Regions from separate parts of the Burkholderia cepacia complex sp. TUM26381 genome, predicted to be linked through region 1. Evidence: riboswitches for the same ligand, from Rfam matches in the RefSeq annotation. Region 1 holds a riboswitch; the other holds the start of a gene.

Region 1 (9,134 bases):
GCCGTCGAACAGCCCCATCACGCCTTCGATCAGGATCAGGTCCGCGTCGCGCGTGGCATCGGCAAGCAGCGCGCGGCAGCCGGCCTCGCCGACCATCCCGAGGTCGAGCGCATGCACGGGGGCGCCGCTCGCGCGCTCGAGCAGCATCGGATCGAGAAAGTCGGGCCCGGTCTTGAACACGCGCACACGGCGGCCGAGCCGGCGGTGCAGCCGCGCGAGGCCGGCCGTCACCGACGTCTTGCCCTGGCCCGACGCGGGCGCACTGACGAACAGCGCGGGGCAGGCGGGCATGCTCAGAACTCCACGCCGCGCTGCGCCTTCACGCCTTGCTCCTTGTACGGATGCTTGACGAGCCGCATTTCGGTGACGAGGTCGGCCGCGTCGATCAGCGCATCGGGCGCATGCCGCCCGGTCACGACGACGTGGACCGAATCGGGGCGCGCGGCAAGCGCCGCGAGCACTTCGTCGAGCGGCAGGTATTCGTACTTCAGCACGGTGTTCAACTCGTCGAGGATCACCATGCGGTAGTCGCCGCTTTCGATCATCCGGCGCGCCTCGTCCCAGCCCTTGCGCGCGGTCGCGATATCGGCGTCGCGGTTCTGCGTGTTCCACGTATAGCCGTCGCCCATCGTCACGAAATCGCATTCGGCAACCGCGCCGAGGAAGTCGCGCTCGGACGTGTGCAGCGCGCCCTTGATGAACTGCACGACGCCGAGCCGCATGCCATGGCCGAGCACGCGCACGGCCATGCCGAACGCAGCCGTGCTCTTGCCCTTGCCGTTGCCGGTATTGACGATCAGCAGCCCCTTTTCGTGGGTGGCGGCGGCCTGTTTCTTCTCGTGGCCGGCGCGGCGGCGTTCGGTCATCCGCTGATGGGATTCGGCATCGGTCTTCATCGGAAATCGTCCTGTCGAAAGCGAAACAAAGGGTTCAGAGCGGGCCGGCGAGCGCGACCGTCACGCCGTCCCGGATGGACTTGGGGCCCAGCAGGCGGCCACGCGGCGCTGCAAGCTGCGCACAGGGCTCGGCCACGCCCGCAACACCGAAGCGTGCAAGCGCGGCGTCCGACGGACCGCTCGCGGCCAGTTCGGGACGGCTCGCCAGCTGCATCGCGTCGAATGCGACGAGCGGCCAGCCGCGTCGCGCGCACAGCGTGCGCAGCGCACGGGCACGCGCCTTGTCGGCGAGCGTCGCGACGAGCGCCGGTTCGGCGGCCGGGTAACGCGCCAACGCTGCGCGGATCGCGGCATCGAGTTGCGCGGCCGTGACGTCCGCGCGAAAGCCGATGCCGAGCGCGACACGCATCATGCGCGGCCGCCGAGCGCCGCACGCACCGCCGGATCGTCCGCGAGCGCCGCGACGCGGCCGATCACGACGATCGCCGGCGAACCGAGTCCGGTCGCGCCGACGCGTTCGACGAGGCTGTCGAGCGTCGCAAGCACGTGCCGCTGTTCGGGGCGCGTCGCGTTCTCGATCGCCGCGCACGGCGTATCGCCGGGCAGGCCGCCTTCGCGCAGCGCCGCTGCAATCGTGTCGAGCCGGCGGATGCCCATGTAGATCACGATCGTCATGCGCGTGGCCGCGAGCGCGCGCCAGTCGGGCTCGTCGGCGCCAGCGCCATGGCCCGTGACGAAGATCACGCCCTGCGCGTCGCCGCGCTGAGTGACCGGAATGCCGAGTGCGGCCGGCGCGGCGATGCCGGCGGTGATGCCGTTCACGACCTCGACCGGAAAACCCGCCGCGCCAAGCGCGGCCAGTTCCTCGCCGCCGCGGCCGAACACGAACGGATCGCCGCCCTTGAGCCGCGCGACGCTACGGCCCGCGCGCAGATGCGCGAGCATCGCGGCGACGATCGCGTCCTGCGGCGTCGACGCATGGCCGCCGCGCTTGCCGACGTGCTCGATCTGCGCGTCGGCGCGCGCATGGCGCAGCACGTCGGGGTTCACGAGATCGTCGACGAGCAGTACGTCGGCCATGCCGATCGCGCGCGCGGCCCTGAGCGTCAGCAGGTCGGCGTCGCCGGGGCCGGCACCGATGAGCCAGGCGCGGCTCATCGCACGCGGCACGGTACGCACCGTGTCGAAACAGTGGAAAAGAAAAGGCGGGCGGCACATCGGCGGCCGGCGGACAGGCAATGCATGACGGATCGGGCGAAGCCCGCGCGAACGCGGGCGGAATGCGCACCCCATCCGTCCCCCGCGGATCGGGCGTTCGGCGAGCATCGGGCTCGCCCCTTGCGTCGGCCGGTATCCGGGCTGGCCGCTTGCCAGGCCGCAGCCTTCCCGCCCGGTGAAGGGCAGTGGCATCGCGGGCGGCCTGGGCGCGTGCGCGGGGAGCGCGTCGCGCAGGCGGCGTACCGTTGCGGGGACAGCACAGGCCGGGCGGTCATCCGCCTCCTGTTTCCCGTTTAACTGCATGCGCGGAATGCGCATGCGAGCACCGAACGCGGCGCATACGATAGCACACGGTTCGCCCGCGCGAACCGGCCACGGAAGGTCTCCGGCGCGGCGCGAGGGCGGTGCGGAACGCAGTCCCGCGGCCCGTGCCGCCTTGACGCTCCTGCCCCCGCCGCCTACACTCGCACGCGTTTTGGTGCTCGCGCGCGCCTTCCGGCGTGCGCAGTTAAACGGGAAACAGGGAGCCTGCCTGCGTCGCAGTCGAGCCAACCTGTGCTGCCCCCGCAACGGTAAGCGAACGCATCGTGCCCGCCGCGATGCAGCGCCGCTTCGCCGCATGCCGCCCGCATGCGGACGACCGCCACTGGATGCCCTGCGCATCCGGGAAGGCGAAGCGGCGTGTTCGTCAGTCCGGATACCGGCCTAAACATTGGGGTTCAGCGCCGCGGGGAGGCGGCGCATCGTCCACGACCGTAGCGTGCCCGACACCCGAGCGTTTCCCGATTCCCGACGTCCGGCCGCCTGCGCGAGTGCGCATGTTCCGGTGCGATGAAGGGCCGGACCGCGCGGGGCCGCGTAGCGACGGCCGTGTTGGCATTCTTCATGTCGACCGTTCGCCAAGGAGCGTCATGCCCGATTCGTTGTTTCGCCTGTTCAACGACAGTCCGTCCGGGTTGCGCGGCAAGATCGTCGCGATCTATGCGCTGCTGATCGCCTTCAACGCAGGCGCGTGGATCTGGGCATTCGCCGCTTTCCACGTCCAGCCCGTGCTGCTCGGCACCGCGCTGCTCGCGTACGTGTTCGGGCTGCGTCATGCGGTCGACGCCGACCACATCGCGGCCATCGACAACGTCACGCGCAAGCTGATGCAGGAGGGGCGCAGCCCGCTCGGCGCGGGCCTGTTCTTCTCGCTCGGCCATTCGACGGTCGTGATCGTGATGTCGGTCGTGGTGACGCTCACGGCCGCGTCGCTCGCGCGCTTCGAGAGCATGAAAGCGTGGGGCGGCGTGATCAGCACGAGCGTGTCGGCGTTCTTCCTGCTGGTGCTCGCGATCGCGAACCTGCTGATCCTGATTTCCGTCTACCGGACCTTTCGCGCCGCGCGGCGCGGCGAGCCGATCGTCGACGCCGATCTCGACATGCTGCTGAACCAGCGCGGCGTGCTCGCGCGCCTGTTCCGCCCGCTGTTCCGGCTCGTGTCGCGCAGCTGGCACCTGTATCCGGTCGGCTTCCTGTTCGGTTTCGGCTTCGACACGGCGACCGAGATCGCGCTGTTCGGTATCTCGGCGGCGCAGGTGCAGGGCGGGCTGTCGTTCTGGTCCGTGATGGCGCTGCCGATGCTGTTCACCGCCGGCATGACGCTCGTCGACACGACCGACGGCATCCTGATGATGGGCGCGTATCGCTGGGCGTACGTGCGGCCGATCCGCAAGATCTACTACAACATGACGATCACTTTCGTGTCGGTGCTGGTCGCCGCGCTGATCGGCGGCATCGAGGTGCTCGCGCTGCTCGCGGACAAGCTGTCGCTGCAGGGCCCGGTGTGGGACTTCGCGTCGATGGTGGCGTCGCACTTCGGCATGCTCGGCTATGTCGTGATCGGCCTGTTCCTCGCATGCTGGCTCGTGTCGGCCCTGATCTACCGGTTAAAGCGCTACGACGAGATCGACGTGACGATCTCGGCCTGACTCTCCCTTACGACCCTGGATATTCCATGACCCTACGCAAGCTTCCCGTCACGATCGTCACGGGCTTTCTCGGCAGCGGCAAGACGACGCTGATGCGCCACATCCTGCAACACGCCGAAGGCCGCCGCATCGCGGTGATCGTCAACGAATTCGGCGAACTCGGCATCGACGGCGAGATCCTCAAGGGCTGCGGCATCGGCTGCGAGGACGCCGACGGCGCGCCGGGCGAAGCGTCCGGCCAGCTGTACGAACTCGCGAACGGCTGCCTGTGCTGCACCGTGCAGGAAGAGTTCTATCCGGTGATGGAAGCGCTCGTCGAGCGCCGCGCGGACATCGACCACGTGCTGATCGAGACGTCGGGCCTCGCGCTGCCGAAGCCGCTCGTGCAGGCGTTCAACTGGCCGACGATCCGCAACAGCTTCACGGTCGACGCGGTCGTGACCGTCGTCGACGGGCCGGCCGCCGCGAGCGGCCAGTTCGCGGAAAACCCGCAGGCCGTCGACGCGCAGCGCCGCGCCGATCCGAACCTCGACCACGAATCGCCGTTGCACGAACTGTTCGCCGATCAGCTGTCGTCGGCCGATCTGGTGATCGTGAACAAGGCCGATCTCGTCGGCGACGCGGAGTTTGCGCAGATCGAAACCGCGATCCGTGACGAGATCCCGCCGCAGGTGAAGATCGTGCGCGCGACGCGCGGCGAGCTCGACCTCGCGATGCTGCTCGGCCTCGAATCGGCGTCGGAAGAAACGATCCACCTGCGTCACGACCATCACGGCTCGGCTGACGACGGCGATCACGATCACCATCACGACGATTTCGACTCGGTGGTCGTGTCCGGCGACGCCGGCACGCGCGAAGCGACGATCGCCGCGCTGCAGCGCGTCGTCGAAGCGCACACGATCTACCGCGCGAAAGGCTTTGCCGCGCTGCCCGGCGCGCCGATGCGGCTCGTGATCCAGGGGGTCGGGCGCCGTTTCGACAGCTATTTCGACCGTCGCTGGCAGGACGGCGAAACGCGCGCGAGCCGCTTCGTGCTGATCGGCGAGGATCTCGACGCGGCCGCACTGCAACGCGCGTTCGACGCCGCGTGCGCGGCCGAGCTGCAACAGGCGTAACGCACGATGCATCTGCTGCGCACCACGCCGGGCGGCTTCGTCGACGATACGCAGGGTGTCGTCCGGATCGACCAGCAGCCGGCCGACATCGTGATCCTGAGTTCGGCCGACACGACGCTGTCGCTGCTCGCGAGCGTCGTGCCGCACTTGGCCGAAGGTTTCCCGAGCGTGCGGCTCGCGAACGTCACGTTCCTGCGCCAGCCGGCGTCGGTCGATTTCTATGTCGACGACGTGCTGCGCCACGCGAAGACGGTCGTGATCGATCATCTCGGCGGCGAGGCGTACTGGCCGTACGGGATCGAGCAGGCCGTGTCGCTCGCGTCGAAGCGCGGGCAGCAGCTCGCGATGTTCTCGGGCGATCTGCAGGAAGATCCGAACCTCGTCGCGAAGAGTACCGTCACGCCGGATCTGTGCCGGCTGTGGTGGCGCTATCTGCGCGAGGGCGGCGTACACAACGCCGACGCGCTGCTGCGCAGCATTGCATTCCACACGCTCGGGTTCGGCGACGCCCCCGAGCTGCCGCGCCCGCTGCCGGCCGCCGCGCTGTATCACCCGGCGCGCGACCGCGCGAGCGTCGACGACTGGCAGCCGCGCTGGACGCCCGGCGCGCCCGTCGTCGCGATCCTGTTCTATCGCGCGCACTGGCAGGCCGCGAACACGGCCGTGTTCGACGCGCTGGCCGATGCGCTCGTCGAGGAAGGGCTGAATCCGCTGCCGATCGCGGTGACGTCGCTGAAGGATGCGGTGAGCCGCGAGGTCATCACGCAGCTCTGCGACACGCACGGCGTCGCGCTCGTGTTGAACACGACCGCGTTCGCGGCCGGCGCGATCGACAGCCCCGAACACGACGTGCTTGCCGGCGACGCGCCGGTGCTGCAGGTGATCCTGTCCGGCGGCAATCGCGACGCGTGGGTGGCCGACAACCAGGGCCTGCATGCGCGTGACATCGCGATGCACATCGCGCTGCCCGAAGTCGACGGGCGCATCGTCACGCGCGCGGTGAGTTTCAAGGGGCTCGCATACCGTTGCCCGCACACCGAGGTCGACGTCGTGCGCTACCAGCCGGACGCCGAGCGGATCGCGTTCGTCGCGGCGCTCGCGCGCGGCTGGTGCCGGCTGCGCACGCTCGACAACGCCGACAAGCGTGTCGCGCTGATTCTCGCTAACTATCCGCAAAGCGAAGGGCGGATCGGCAACGGCGTCGGGCTCGACACGCCGGCGTCCGCGCTGCGCGTGCTCGCGACGCTGCGCGATGCGGGCTACGCGGTGGCCGACCTGCCGCCCGACGGCGACGCGCTGATCGCGCGGCTCACCGAAGGCGTGACCAACGACGCGGCCGTGCACGCATTGCGCCCGGCATTCCAGAGCTTCCCGCTGGCCGACTACGTCGCGCGGTTCGCGCGGCTCCCGGTGGCCGTGCGCGACGCGCTGAACGAACGCTGGGGACCGCCCGAAGCCGACCCGACGCTGCGGCACGGGCGTTTCACGATCGCCGGCTGGCGCGCGGGCAACGTGTTCGTCGGCATCCAGCCGTCGCGCTCGCGCGGCGAGAACGACTATGCGAGCTACCACGACGCGGATCTCGTACCGCCGCATGCGTATCTCGCGTTCTATTTCTGGCTGCGCGACGCGTATCGCATCGACGCGGTCATCCACCTCGGCAAGCACGGCAACCTCGAGTGGCTGCCGGGCAAGAGCGTCGCGCTGTCCGACGCGTGCTGGCCCGACCTGACGCTCGGGCCGCTGCCGCACCTGTATCCGTTCATCGTCAACGATCCGGGCGAGGGCAGCCAGGCGAAGCGCCGCGCGCAGGCGGTGATCATCGATCACCTGATGCCGCCGCTCACGCGCGCGGAAAACTACGGCCCGCTGCAGGATCTCGAGCGGCAGGTCGACGAATACTACGAAGCGCTGATGGTCGATGCGCGGCGCGCGAAGCTGCTGCGCAAGACGATCCTCGCAACGATCGCCGAGCATCGTCTGCATGACGAACTGAGCGTGTCGCCGCCGCGCGATGCGGGCGACGAGGATGCGCTGCTCACGCGCGTCGACGCGTGGCTGTGCGAACTGAAGGAAGCGCAGATCCGCGACGGGCTGCACGTGTTCGGCCTGTCGCCGGCCGATCGCCAGCGCCGCGATACGCTGCTCGCGCTCGCACGCTTTCCGGTCGGCGACGGCAAGGGCGCGCGCGCGGGGCTGATCGGCGCGCTGGCGCGCGATCTGATGCCCGGCGACGACTTCGATCCGCTCGCGGCCGACTGGGCCGCGCCGTGGGCCGGCCCGCGCCCGGCGATCCTGCAGGCGCTCGACGCGTCGCCGTGGCGCCATGCGGGCGATACGCGCGAGCGGCTCGAACGGCTCGCGCAGCAATGGCTGGACGGGCTGTGCGCAGCCAACGGCGCCGCCCCTGCCACCGACTCGACACCGCCCGGCGAATGGCCGCATACGCTCGCGGTGATCGAGCGCGTCCGCGCGACGCTGCTGCCCGCGCTCGACGCATGCGGCGGCGAGGAAATGCGTCAGCTGCTGCGCGGGCTCGACGGCCGCTTCGTGCCGCCGGGGCCGAGCGGCTCGCCGTCGCGCGGCCGTCCAGACGTGCTGCCGACCGGCCGCAACTTCTACTCGGTCGACACGCGCGCGGTGCCGACACAGGCCGCGTGGTCGCTCGGTCTGAAATCCGCGCAGCAGCTGATCGAGCGCCATCTGCAGGATCACGGCGACTATCCGCGCGCGATCGGCCTGTCGGTATGGGGCACGGCGACGATGCGCACCGGCGGCGACGACATCGCGCAGGCGTTCGCGCTGCTCGGCGTGCGGCCGAAATGGGCGCACGGCAGCCATCGCGTGACCGACTTCGAGATCCTCCCGATCGAGATCTTCGACCGGCCGCGCATCGACGTGACGCTACGCGTATCGGGCTTCTTCCGCGACGCGTTCCCGAACCTGATGCACCTGTTCGATGCGGCCGTGCAGGCTGTCGCCGCGCTCGACGAGCCCGAGGAACTGAACCCGGTTCGTGCGCGCATCGAGCGCGAACGTGCGAAATGGGTCGCGCAGGGCGTGGCGCCCGACGAAGCGCGGCGCCGCGCCGGCTGGCGCGTGTTCGGCGCGCGGCCGGGCAGCTACGGCGCGGGCCTGCAGGACCTGATCGACCAGCGCCGCTGGCAGAGCGACGCCGATCTTGCCGATGCGTATCGCCAGTGGGGCGGCCATGCGTATGCGCAGAACAGCGCGGGCGACGCGGCCGCCGACGTATTCGGCGAGCGGCTCGCGACGATCGACGTCGTCGTGCAGAACCAGGACAGCCGCGAGCACGACATCCTCGATTCGAACGATTACTACCAGTTCCAGGGCGGGATGACGGCGGCCGTGCGGCACTTGTCCGGGCAGCAGCCGAGCATCTACCACGGCGACCATGCGAACCCGGTCGCGCCAAAGATGCGCACGCTGCGCGAGGAAATCGCGCGCGTGATCCGCTCGCGCGTCGTCAACCCGAAATGGCTCGACGGCGTGAAGCGGCACGGCTACAAGGGCGCGGCCGAGATGGCTGCGACCGTCGACTACCTGTACGGCTATGACGCGACCGCGCGCGTGCTGTCGGACCACCAGTACGCGCTCGTCGCCGACGCGTACCTGTTCGACGATGCCACCCGCGCGTTCTTGGAACGACACAACCCGAAGGCGCTGCACGGCATCTGCGAACGTTTCGTGGAAGCGATGCAGCGCGGCCTGTGGCAACAGCCGGGCGACTATCGCGAGCGGATCGAAGCGGTCTGGCTCGCGAGCGAACAACTCCAGGAAGGGGGACGGCGATGACCGATCCGACGACGCACCGCGCGCGCGCGGTTTTTCCGTTTGCGGCGCTCGTCGCGCAGGACGCGCTGCAGCAGGCATTGCTGCTCGCCGCGATCGACCCGTCGCTCGGCGGCGTGCTC
Region 2 (9,134 bases), on a different replicon from region 1:
GCGAGCAGATCGGCCGCGATCTCGCGGAAAAGCACGGGCTCACGCTGATCCCGCCCTACGACCACGCGGATGTGATCGCCGGCCAGGGCACGGCAGCCAAGGAACTGTTCGACGAAGTCGGCCCGCTCGACGCGGTGTTCGCGCCGCTCGGCGGCGGCGGGCTGCTGTCGGGCACCGCGCTGTCCACGCGCGCGCTGTCGCCGCACGCGACGCTGTACGGCGTCGAGCCCGAAGCCGGCAACGACGGCCAGCAGTCGTTCCGCTCCGGCGCGATCGTCCGGATCGACACGCCGCGCACGATCGCCGACGGCGCGCAGACGCAGTACCTCGGCAACCTGACGTTCCCGATCATCCGCCGCGACGTCGACGACATCCTGACCGCGACCGACGCGGAACTGGTCGACTGCATGCGCTTCTTCGCCACCCGTATGAAGATTGTCGTCGAGCCGACCGGCTGCCTGTCGTTCGCCGCCGTGCGGCGGATGAAGGACGCGCTGCAGGGCAAGCGCGTCGGCGTGGTGATCAGCGGCGGCAACGTCGACCTCGAGAACTTCTGCGCGCTGGTGTCGGCACCGGCATGACGCAGGCGGCGCACATGAATATCCTGTCATCCGTGCGCCGATGCGCCTTCACGACGCGTTAAGTTTCGCGCCCTAGACTGATTAGGTTGTCCCGCAGTCAGTCGTGAAGGAGCCACCATGAACACGCACGCGATCGTCGCCGCCACCCTGGCGGCCGCTTCCCTTTCGGCGCTCGCTCAACCGGGCATGACGTCGCCCGGTTCCCCCGCCACCGCTTCGCGCGATGTCGTCGCGCAGGTCACGCACCGTTCGCCCGGCGCGCTGCCGCCCGCCGGCTTCGTGCTCGCGAAGATCGATCAGAACAATACGCCGCCCGATCGCGGCGGCGACCCGGGCGGCCGCACGCACGCCGGCACGCACATGTGACGGCGCGCGCCGGGCGCCGCTGCCGCGCCCGGCCGCCGGCATTCAGAACGACGGCAGCGACGGATCGCGTGCGGCGAGGATGTCGTCGGTGCGCCGCTGCAGCGCGCCGTCGATCGTCTCCGGTTGCGGAATCAGCCAGTAGCGCCCTGCGCGGATGCCGTCGAACACCCGCTCGGCAAACGCGTCGGGCGTGAGCCCGTGCGCGTTCAGCATCGAGCGCATCGTGTCGACGAAACCCTGCACCTCGGGCCGGTCGTGCGCGGCGCCGAACGGATCGTTGAAGATGCCCGACTGCACGGGGCCCGGCGCGAGCAGCGACACGCCGACTGGCGCGCCGAGCATCTTCAGTTCGCCGTACAGCGATTCCGTCAGCGCGACCACCGCGAATTTCGTTGCCGAATACGGCGACATCAGCGGGCTCGGCAGGAAGCCGCCGACCGATGCGGTGTTCACGACCCGCGCCGGCACGTTGCGCTCGAGCATCCGCGGCACGAAGCTGCGGATCCCGTTCAGCACGCCGTGCACGTTGATCGCGAAGCTGCGCTCGAAGCGTTCCGGCGTGATTTCCCAGCTGAAGCCGGTCGCCATCACGCCCGCGTTGTTGAACAGCAGGTCGACGCCGCCGAAGCGCCGCCATGCGGCTTCGGCCAGCGCGTCGACCGCTTCCGGCCGGCTCACGTCGGTCGGCACGCACAGGACGTCGGTATCGAGCGTCGCGGCGAACGCGTCGAGTTTCGCCGGGTCGAGATCGGCCAGCACGACGCGCATGCCGAGCGCCGCGGCATGGCGCGCCAGCCCGCTGCCGATGCCGCTGGCCGCGCCGGTGATCACGGCGGTGCCGCCGTCGAAGCAAATCGAATTCGTCATGTCAGTCAGCGTCCTGTGGGGTCGATGAGGGGATGCGCATACTCGGGAATCACCGGTGGCGGCAACGATGTGCGGCCGTCGAGCGAACGCACCGCGAGTTGCTGCGCGAGCGGGAAATGCAGGCTGTGCGTGACGAGGCCCGTGCGTTCGCGCGCCGGCAGGCTGCACAGCGCGAGGGCGGTTTCGGCGAGATACGCGACGTCCTCGGTCGGATAGCCTTCGGGGATGTAGCGGGCCGCGCCCGGCGTGCGGATCGCGGTGCTCGGCGCGACGAGGTTCACCGCGATGCCGTCGGCTTCGAGTTCGGCCGCGAGCCCCTGCGTGAAGCGCGACAGCGCGGCCTTCACCGCCGCATAGACGGTCGCGCCGCCCGCGCGCGAAAAATCGTCGAACGGCCGCAGCGGCGGCAGCGCCGTCACCGAGCCGACGTTGACGATCCAGCCCGCGCCGCGCGCGCGCATCAACGGGATGGCGGCCTGCGCCAGCGCGAACGGGATGCGCAGATAGTGCTCGATCGTCGTGTCGAACATCGTCATCGGCATCGCGTCGACGCACGCGTAGTCGGCCACGCCCGCGTTGTTCACGAGGATGTCGAGGCCGCCGGCGGCCTGCGCCGCGCGCCCGACGAGCGCGTCGCGCTCGGCCGCGTCCGACAGGTCGCCCGCAAGCGCGATCGCACGGCCGCCGGCCTGTTCGATCAGCGCAACCGTTTCGGCGAGCGTGCCGGCGGTGCTGGCCGATTGCGTGAGGCTGCGCGCCGTCACGACGACGGTCGCGCCTTCGGATGCGAGGCGCTGCGCGATCGCGCGGCCGATGCCGCGGCTCGCGCCCGTCACGAGCGCGCACTTGCCCGCGAGGATCCGGGATGGGGTGTCGGTCATGATGTCTCCAGTCATTTCGATGCGTGTTGTTCAGCCCGCGATATCCGCAACGTGCAGCACGAACTTGGTTTTCGCCTCGCCCGTTTGAACGAGATCGAGTGCGCGGGCCGCCTGTTCGAGCGGGAAACTGTCGAAGCGCGGCACGCGCAACGCGCGCCGGCCGAGCCGTTCCGCGATCGACGCGAGCGTGGCGCCGCTCGGCATCCGGCTGTAGGTCAGCGCGACCTGCAGCCCGCGGCGCGCGGCTTCGGCGCCGGTCGCGGCCGACCGTTCGGCGTCGCCGGCCGCGAGCGTCATGATGTTCACGAGCGTGCCGCCCGGTGCGAGCAGGTCGAGCGCATCGGGCAGCGTGCCGCCGCCGACCGCGTCAAGCACGAGGTCGATGCCGCCGGGCGCCCACGTGCGGATGGCGGCGTCGATGTTCCCGGCGCGATAGTCGATGGCGATCTCTGCGCCCAGCGATTCGACCGTGTCGCGGTTGCGCGCCGAACACGTTGCCGCGACCCGCGCGCCGGCCTGCGCCGCCAGCTGGACCGCGAACGTGCCGACCGCACCCGCGCCGCCATGCACCAGCACGGTTTGTCCGGCACGCAGCCCGCCGTCGTCGAACAGGCCGGCCCACGCGGCCAGCGCGGGGGTCGGCGTCGCGGCCGCTTCCGCAAGACTCACCGCGTCGGGCAAGCGCACGACCGAGTCGTGGCGCACCGCGACGTATTCCGCATACGCACCCCAGCGCCCCGCGCCAACGTCGGTCTGCGCGAACACGCGCATGCCGGGTTCGAACCCGGCGACGCCGTCGCCGACCGCTTCGACGATTCCCGCCGCATCGAAACCGATCACGAACGGGAACGTGTACTGCATGAACGCGCCGAGAAAGCCTTCGCGGCATTTCCAGTCGGCGGGATTGACGCCCGCGTACGCGACGCGGATCAGCACGTCGCCGGGGCCCGGTTTCGGCGCCGGCACGTCGGCCAGCCGGAAGGCGTCGGAATGACCGACGCGGTCGATCAGAAGCGCTCGCATCTTCGTGTCTCCAGTGGTGTTGTCGGTTGGGTGTGCGCGGCGCTTCACGCCGCCGTGTCGGCCAGCAGGCTCGACGCGAGCGGACAGAACGCATGCGAGATCGCATCGACCGTCCAGTCGGGGCTTTCGGCATCGAACCGGCGGTCGACCCAGCCCCAGTGATACGGATGCAGCAGGTACTCGCCGAGCAGATCGTCGACCTGCGCGAATTCCTGTTGCCACACGTGCGTCCAGGCGCCGGGGGTTTCGATCCGGTTCAGGCGCCAGTTGCGGATGCCTGGCATGAACGCGGGCATGTGCAGCAGTTCGTGCTCGAGCGAGGCAACCTGTGCTTCGCTTGCCTGCGGGCGTACCCGCAACATCAGCGTGCGCCACACGCCGTCGCGTAACGCGGGTTCGCGCAGGCCGCCGCCGATCGCGCGGCACGCCGCGCCGTCGAGGCGCGCAATGCCGGGCAGTTGCGCCAGTGCGGCGAAATCGGCTGCGGAATCGGCGGATCGTTCCTCGCGCAGCACATCGAGCGTGTAGTCGCCCGCGCCCCAGCAGCCTTCCAGATTGCGCGCGAGCGTCACGCGTTTCGCGCCCGGCAACGCCTGCGCGGCCTCGCGCAATGCGTGCTCGATCGCTTTTGCAGCGTGATCCGTCAAAACGAATACCTGCGCGGTGTCATGCCGCATGGTCGGCCTCCGTCAGCGCGGGCAGCGGCGTGTCCGCGTCCGTCATCACATGGCGGCGGCGCGCATCGCACAGCCCGTCGACCGCCATCCAGAACGCCACCACGTCGCCATCGGTCATCGCGCGCATCCGGTAATAGGAATACGCATCGTCGACCTGCCACGTCAGCCACAGCGTGCTCGGCTGCCCCGGCACCGCGACGGGCGGCGACACCCAGCGGCCGGCCGCCGTCAATCCGCGTGCCGCATGGCCCGGCAGATAGCGGTCGCGCAGCAGCGCGAGCACGTCGGGAATGCGCTCGGGCGCGAGCGTGATTTCGTCTACGATCTGGATCATTCGCGTATCGTCCGTGGTCGTTCGGGTCGGGATGGCTGGCCGGCCTACGCCGTTCCGGCGAGGCCGAAGCCGGCCGGCGTGGATAGCATTCTTGCGTGGGGGCAGCTCAAGAACCCCTACCGGCCCGCTCACCGGCCCCTGTCGCAGCGATCAGATCGGGAGACTCATGAAACAGCGTGTATTGCCGGCGAGCGGACGCGTGCTGCCGGGTCTCGACGCGCGCCTGCTGAGCGAACTCACGCGCAGCGGCGCGCCGCCGGCCGACCGCACGGCGCAACCGCAGCAAGCGGCGACGACGCCGGGCGGCTTCGTCGCGCTGTACCGCGACGCGATCGTGCGGCTCGAGGCGCAGGTCGCGCGCGGCAACGGCCATCCGCCGATGCGCAAGCAGGAAGTCGACCTGATGTGCCGCTGCCTGCTGAGCTGTGCGACGCTCGCCGACGCGATCCGCTGCGCGCGCGACTTCTGCGAGATGCTGACGCCGCGCGCCGGCGTGCTGTCGCTCGCGGTGCGCGACGGCCACGCGACGTTCCGGATGGACTCGCTGCGTCGTACGCGCAGCCCGGCCGCATGCCTCGTCGACTTGACCGGCCTGTTCTGCTATCTGCAGCTGTTCGGCTGGCTGATCGGGCAACCGCTGCGGCCCACTGGCGTGTGGCTCGGCCATCCGCGCCGCGACGACGCGGTGCCGCTGCTCGGGCTGTTCAACGCGCCGGTCGACGTCGGCCGGAAAACCTACGGCTTCGCGTTCGACGCGACGCGGCTCGATTGCCGCGTGATCCGGCAGCCGGGCGAGCTCGACGCGTTTCTCGTCGACTTTCCGTTTCGTCTGATCGATGCGGCGCCGGCCGTCGTGTCATGGGCGCAGCAGGTGCGCGGTTTTCTCGATGCGGCGCTCGCGCGCGAACAGGCGCTGCCGGCGCTCGCGGAACTGGCCGCGTGGCTCGGCGTCAGCGACGCGACGTTACGGCGGCGGCTCGCGGCGGAAGACAGCGGCTATCACGTGCTGCGCGAACAATGCCTGGCCGATGCGGCACGGCGATGCCTGCACGAGACGGACTGGCCGATTACGCGCGTGGCCGCGTATCTCGGCTTCGGCGGCGAAGAAGCATTCCGGCGCGCGTTCGTGCGCTGGACCGGCGTCGCGCCGAGCCGGTTCCGGCGCGAGCGCTGGGCGCCCGATCACCCCGATTCTTCAGACGAAAAACACGACACCGGCGCATAAGCGAAAGGATTCGGAAAGCAGTTGCCGGGTAATGACGTTTTTTCGCATCCCCGCGCGGCGCGGCAATTGACGCGCCCGAGCGCACGCCATTACCCTTGCGCGCTGATGGTTCCCGGAGACGGGATCAAAAGGGAACGCAGGAGGGGCAACGCCTCGAAACTGCGGCTGCCCCCGCAACTGTGAGCGGCGAATCCGTGCCACTGCATGCCACTGGGAAACCGGGAAGGCCTGCACGGATGACGACCCGCGAGCCAGGAGACCTGCCATCGACCCGAGGTCCAGCAGCCGCACCGGGCGGGGTGTCCCGATGCGCAAGCACCGCCGTTGGCGGTCGCCCGTTGCATGGACGACCCGACCTCAGGATCCGTCAGATGCCCTTCGTTCCCGAATCCGCTTCCCAGCCGGAAGCGTCGCACCGACACGCCGTCGGCATGCACAACCTGCCCGCCCTTCGCTCGCGACCGCCGTACGCGCAACACGCCTTCTCCCGCTGTCTCATGAACATTCGCCATCTGCTCGCCACGTCCGCCGCCACCGCGCTGCTCGCCCCGATCGCCCATGCCGCCGGCGACACCGCGCTCCAGCAGCCGCCCCAGCCGGTGGAAAGCGTCGACCTGCCGACGATCAGCGTGACCGACACGCGTCGCCTGCCCGAATCGTTCGACGGGCGCTATGCGACGACCCAGGTCCTCACGCGAACCGACCTCGACCGGCTGTCGCCGAGCGACCCGAGCATCACTCAGGCGCTTGCGACGCTGCCCGGCGTGACCGTTTCGCAGAACGGCGGCCCCGGTTCGTCCGCATCGGTCAGCATCCGCGGCTCGTCGGCGAGCCAGGTCGCCGTGTTCATCGACGGCATCCGCATCGGCTCGCCCACCACCGGCATCGCGCCGTGGGCCGACCTGCCGACGGAAGCGTTCGAACGGGTCGAAGTGATCTCGGGCCCGGCCGCCGCGTCGTTCGGCGCCAACGCGATGGGCGGTGTCGTGCAGCTGTTCACGCGCCGCTCGTCGAGCCAGCCGAACCAGACCACCGTGTCGTTCGGCGGCGGGTCGAACAAGACGTTCGACACGCAGTTGCGCACGTCGGGCACAGTGCCGTCGACCGGGCCGCTCGCCGCGCTCGGCGGGCTCACCTACTCGCTCGGCCTGCACACGTACAACACGGCCGGCATCGATTCGACGCGGCCGGTCTTGCCGTATCACGAGGACGGCCGCAATCCGTATCACGCGCAGGATCTCGATGCGCGCCTCGGTTACGCGCGCGACAACTGGTCGGTCTCGACGTTCGCGCTGTATCACCGCTCCGACCTGTCCTACGACAACAGCGGCTATCCGAACCGCCAGCTCGATCACCAGCTGACGACCGGTCTCGCGTTCCATCTCGACATCACGCCCGATACGCAGTTCGACCAGTCGTTCGGTTATGCGAACGATCGCCAATTCCTCTACGCGAGCGATCCGGCCATCCCGACCGACCAGATCAATTCGCAGCGCATCAGCACGTCGACCTCCCTGACCCATCAGGAGCGCGGGTTCCACCTGTTCGGCCTGCCGCTATCGGGCGAGAGCAAGCTCGGGTACGACTTCACGCGCGAACAGGCGTTCCTGCCGATCGACGCGCCCGGCGGCATACCGACGCGCAACGACTCCGCGTTCTCGCTGCATCAGTCGGCCACGCTCGGCAGCGTGACGCTGTTCCTCGCGGGGCGTCGCGAGATCATCGCCGGGCAAGGCGTGAACACCGGCAATGTCGCGCTGTCGTGGGCGATCACGCCGGTCTATACGGCGCGCGTGTCGTACGGCAATGCGTTCCGCCTGCCGAGTTTCAACGACCTGTACTACCCCGGCTACGGCAATCCGAACCTCAGCCCGGAACGCAGCACGTCGGTCGAGGCCGCGCTCGACGCGAACACGTCGTACGGCACGTTCACCGCCGCGATCTACGACACGCGCGTCAGCAACCTGATCGCGTACAACCCGGCGACGTATTCGCCGATGAACATCGGCCGCGCGCATATCCGCGGGATCGACCTGTCGTACAAGGGGACGATCGGCCGCTACACGCCGGTGAGCGTCGCGATCGGCCTCCTGAATCCGCAGGACGAGACCCATGACAGCTGGCTCAACCGCCGGCCGCGCCAGACGGTCAGCCTGAACGTGGACCACACGTGGGACGAACTGCACCTGCACGCGCTCAGCACGGGGGCGTCGCTGAACTACGGCGGGACGACCTTCGACGATCCGGTCAACACGACGTACCTGCCGTCGTACCTGACCGTGAACCTGCGCGCGTCGTACCGGATCAATTCGCACCTGACGGTGTCGGCCACGCTGTCGAACCTGTTCGACCGGCAATACATGACCGCGTACGGCTACAACACGCTCGGGCGGACTGCGTTCGGCAAGGTCAGCTACACGTTCTGACGGCGCGTCGCCTCGGCGCCTGCGTCGCGGGCGCCGGCACGCACGGGAAATTGACATCGCAGCAAAACCTAATAGAATTAGGTTTTTGACTAACCTGCATAGCATCCGTCATGGCACGTGCCGGCATTACCATGGACAAGCTCGTCGAAGCCGGCGCGCAGCTCGCCGATGAAACCGGCTTCGAACAGCTCACCGGCGCAGCGCTCGCGCGGCATTTCGACGTCAAGCTGGCCAGCCTGTATTCCCATATCCCGAGTTTCGACGACCTGAAGAGCCGGATCGCGCTGTTCGCGCTGCAGGAGCTCGCCGATCGCGCGACCGACGCACTGGCCGGCCGCACCGGCAAGGACGCGCTGGCCGCGCTCGCGAACGTCTATCGCGACTATGCACGCGCGCATCCCGGCCGCTTTGCGGCCGCGCGCCATCCGGTGAGCGCCGAGCGCGCCGCCGGGAGCGCGGGCGGCCGGCTCGTGAGGATGACCTCGGCCGTACTGCGCAGCTACGACCTGCCGGATGCCGAGCAGGCCCATGCGATCCGCCTGCTCGGCGGCTTCTTCATGGGCTACGTGACGCTCGAAGGCGCCGGCGGCTTCTCGCACAGCGCGCCGGATTCCGATGCGTCGTGGTCGCGCAGCCTCGATGCGCTCGACGTGATGCTGCGCCACTGGCCTTCGGCCGCATGACGCGCCGGCTGGAATTCAAGCGATGAAAGACAAACCTGACGGCGTCGTACTGGCGAGCCGTGTCGTGCCTT

Evidence for each region. A riboswitch is a leader RNA that binds a small molecule or an ion and turns the genes downstream of it on or off. The one in region 1 is predicted to bind cobalamin.
Region 2: it holds a riboswitch for cobalamin, as region 1 does, so the genes downstream of both, ACWMMN_RS23730 (TonB-dependent receptor domain-containing protein) here and ACWMMN_RS08505 (HoxN/HupN/NixA family nickel/cobalt transporter) in region 1, are expected to answer to the same signal.

The regions. Positions count from the first base shown of each region.
Region 1 covers NZ_CM172006.1:1,813,820-1,822,953, forward strand. Annotated here, with positions in the region: gene ACWMMN_RS08485 (cobyrinic acid a,c-diamide synthase CobB) at 1-291, opposite strand, end outside; gene cobO (cob(I)yrinic acid a,c-diamide adenosyltransferase) at 294-896, opposite strand; gene ACWMMN_RS08495 (cobalamin biosynthesis protein) at 931-1,308, opposite strand; gene cobA (uroporphyrinogen-III C-methyltransferase) at 1,305-2,114, opposite strand; cobalamin riboswitch at 2,225-2,460, opposite strand; cobalamin riboswitch at 2,574-2,837, shown strand; gene ACWMMN_RS08505 (HoxN/HupN/NixA family nickel/cobalt transporter) at 3,026-4,084, shown strand; gene cobW (cobalamin biosynthesis protein CobW) at 4,111-5,199, shown strand; gene cobN (cobaltochelatase subunit CobN) at 5,206-9,015, shown strand; gene ACWMMN_RS08520 (magnesium chelatase ATPase subunit I) at 9,012-9,134, shown strand, end outside.
Region 2 covers NZ_CM172007.1:1,552,732-1,561,865, reverse strand. Annotated here, with positions in the region: gene ACWMMN_RS23770 (threo-3-hydroxy-L-aspartate ammonia-lyase) at 1-581, shown strand, start outside; gene ACWMMN_RS23765 (hypothetical protein) at 699-947, shown strand; gene ACWMMN_RS23760 (SDR family NAD(P)-dependent oxidoreductase) at 990-1,814, opposite strand; gene ACWMMN_RS23755 (SDR family NAD(P)-dependent oxidoreductase) at 1,820-2,695, opposite strand; gene ACWMMN_RS23750 (NADP-dependent oxidoreductase) at 2,726-3,718, opposite strand; gene ACWMMN_RS23745 (Dabb family protein) at 3,763-4,395, opposite strand; gene ACWMMN_RS23740 (hypothetical protein) at 4,385-4,729, opposite strand; gene ACWMMN_RS23735 (AraC family transcriptional regulator) at 4,896-5,954, shown strand; cobalamin riboswitch at 6,044-6,236, shown strand; gene ACWMMN_RS23730 (TonB-dependent receptor domain-containing protein) at 6,452-8,380, shown strand; gene ACWMMN_RS23725 (TetR/AcrR family transcriptional regulator) at 8,512-9,063, shown strand; gene ACWMMN_RS23720 (alpha/beta hydrolase) at 9,086-9,134, shown strand, end outside.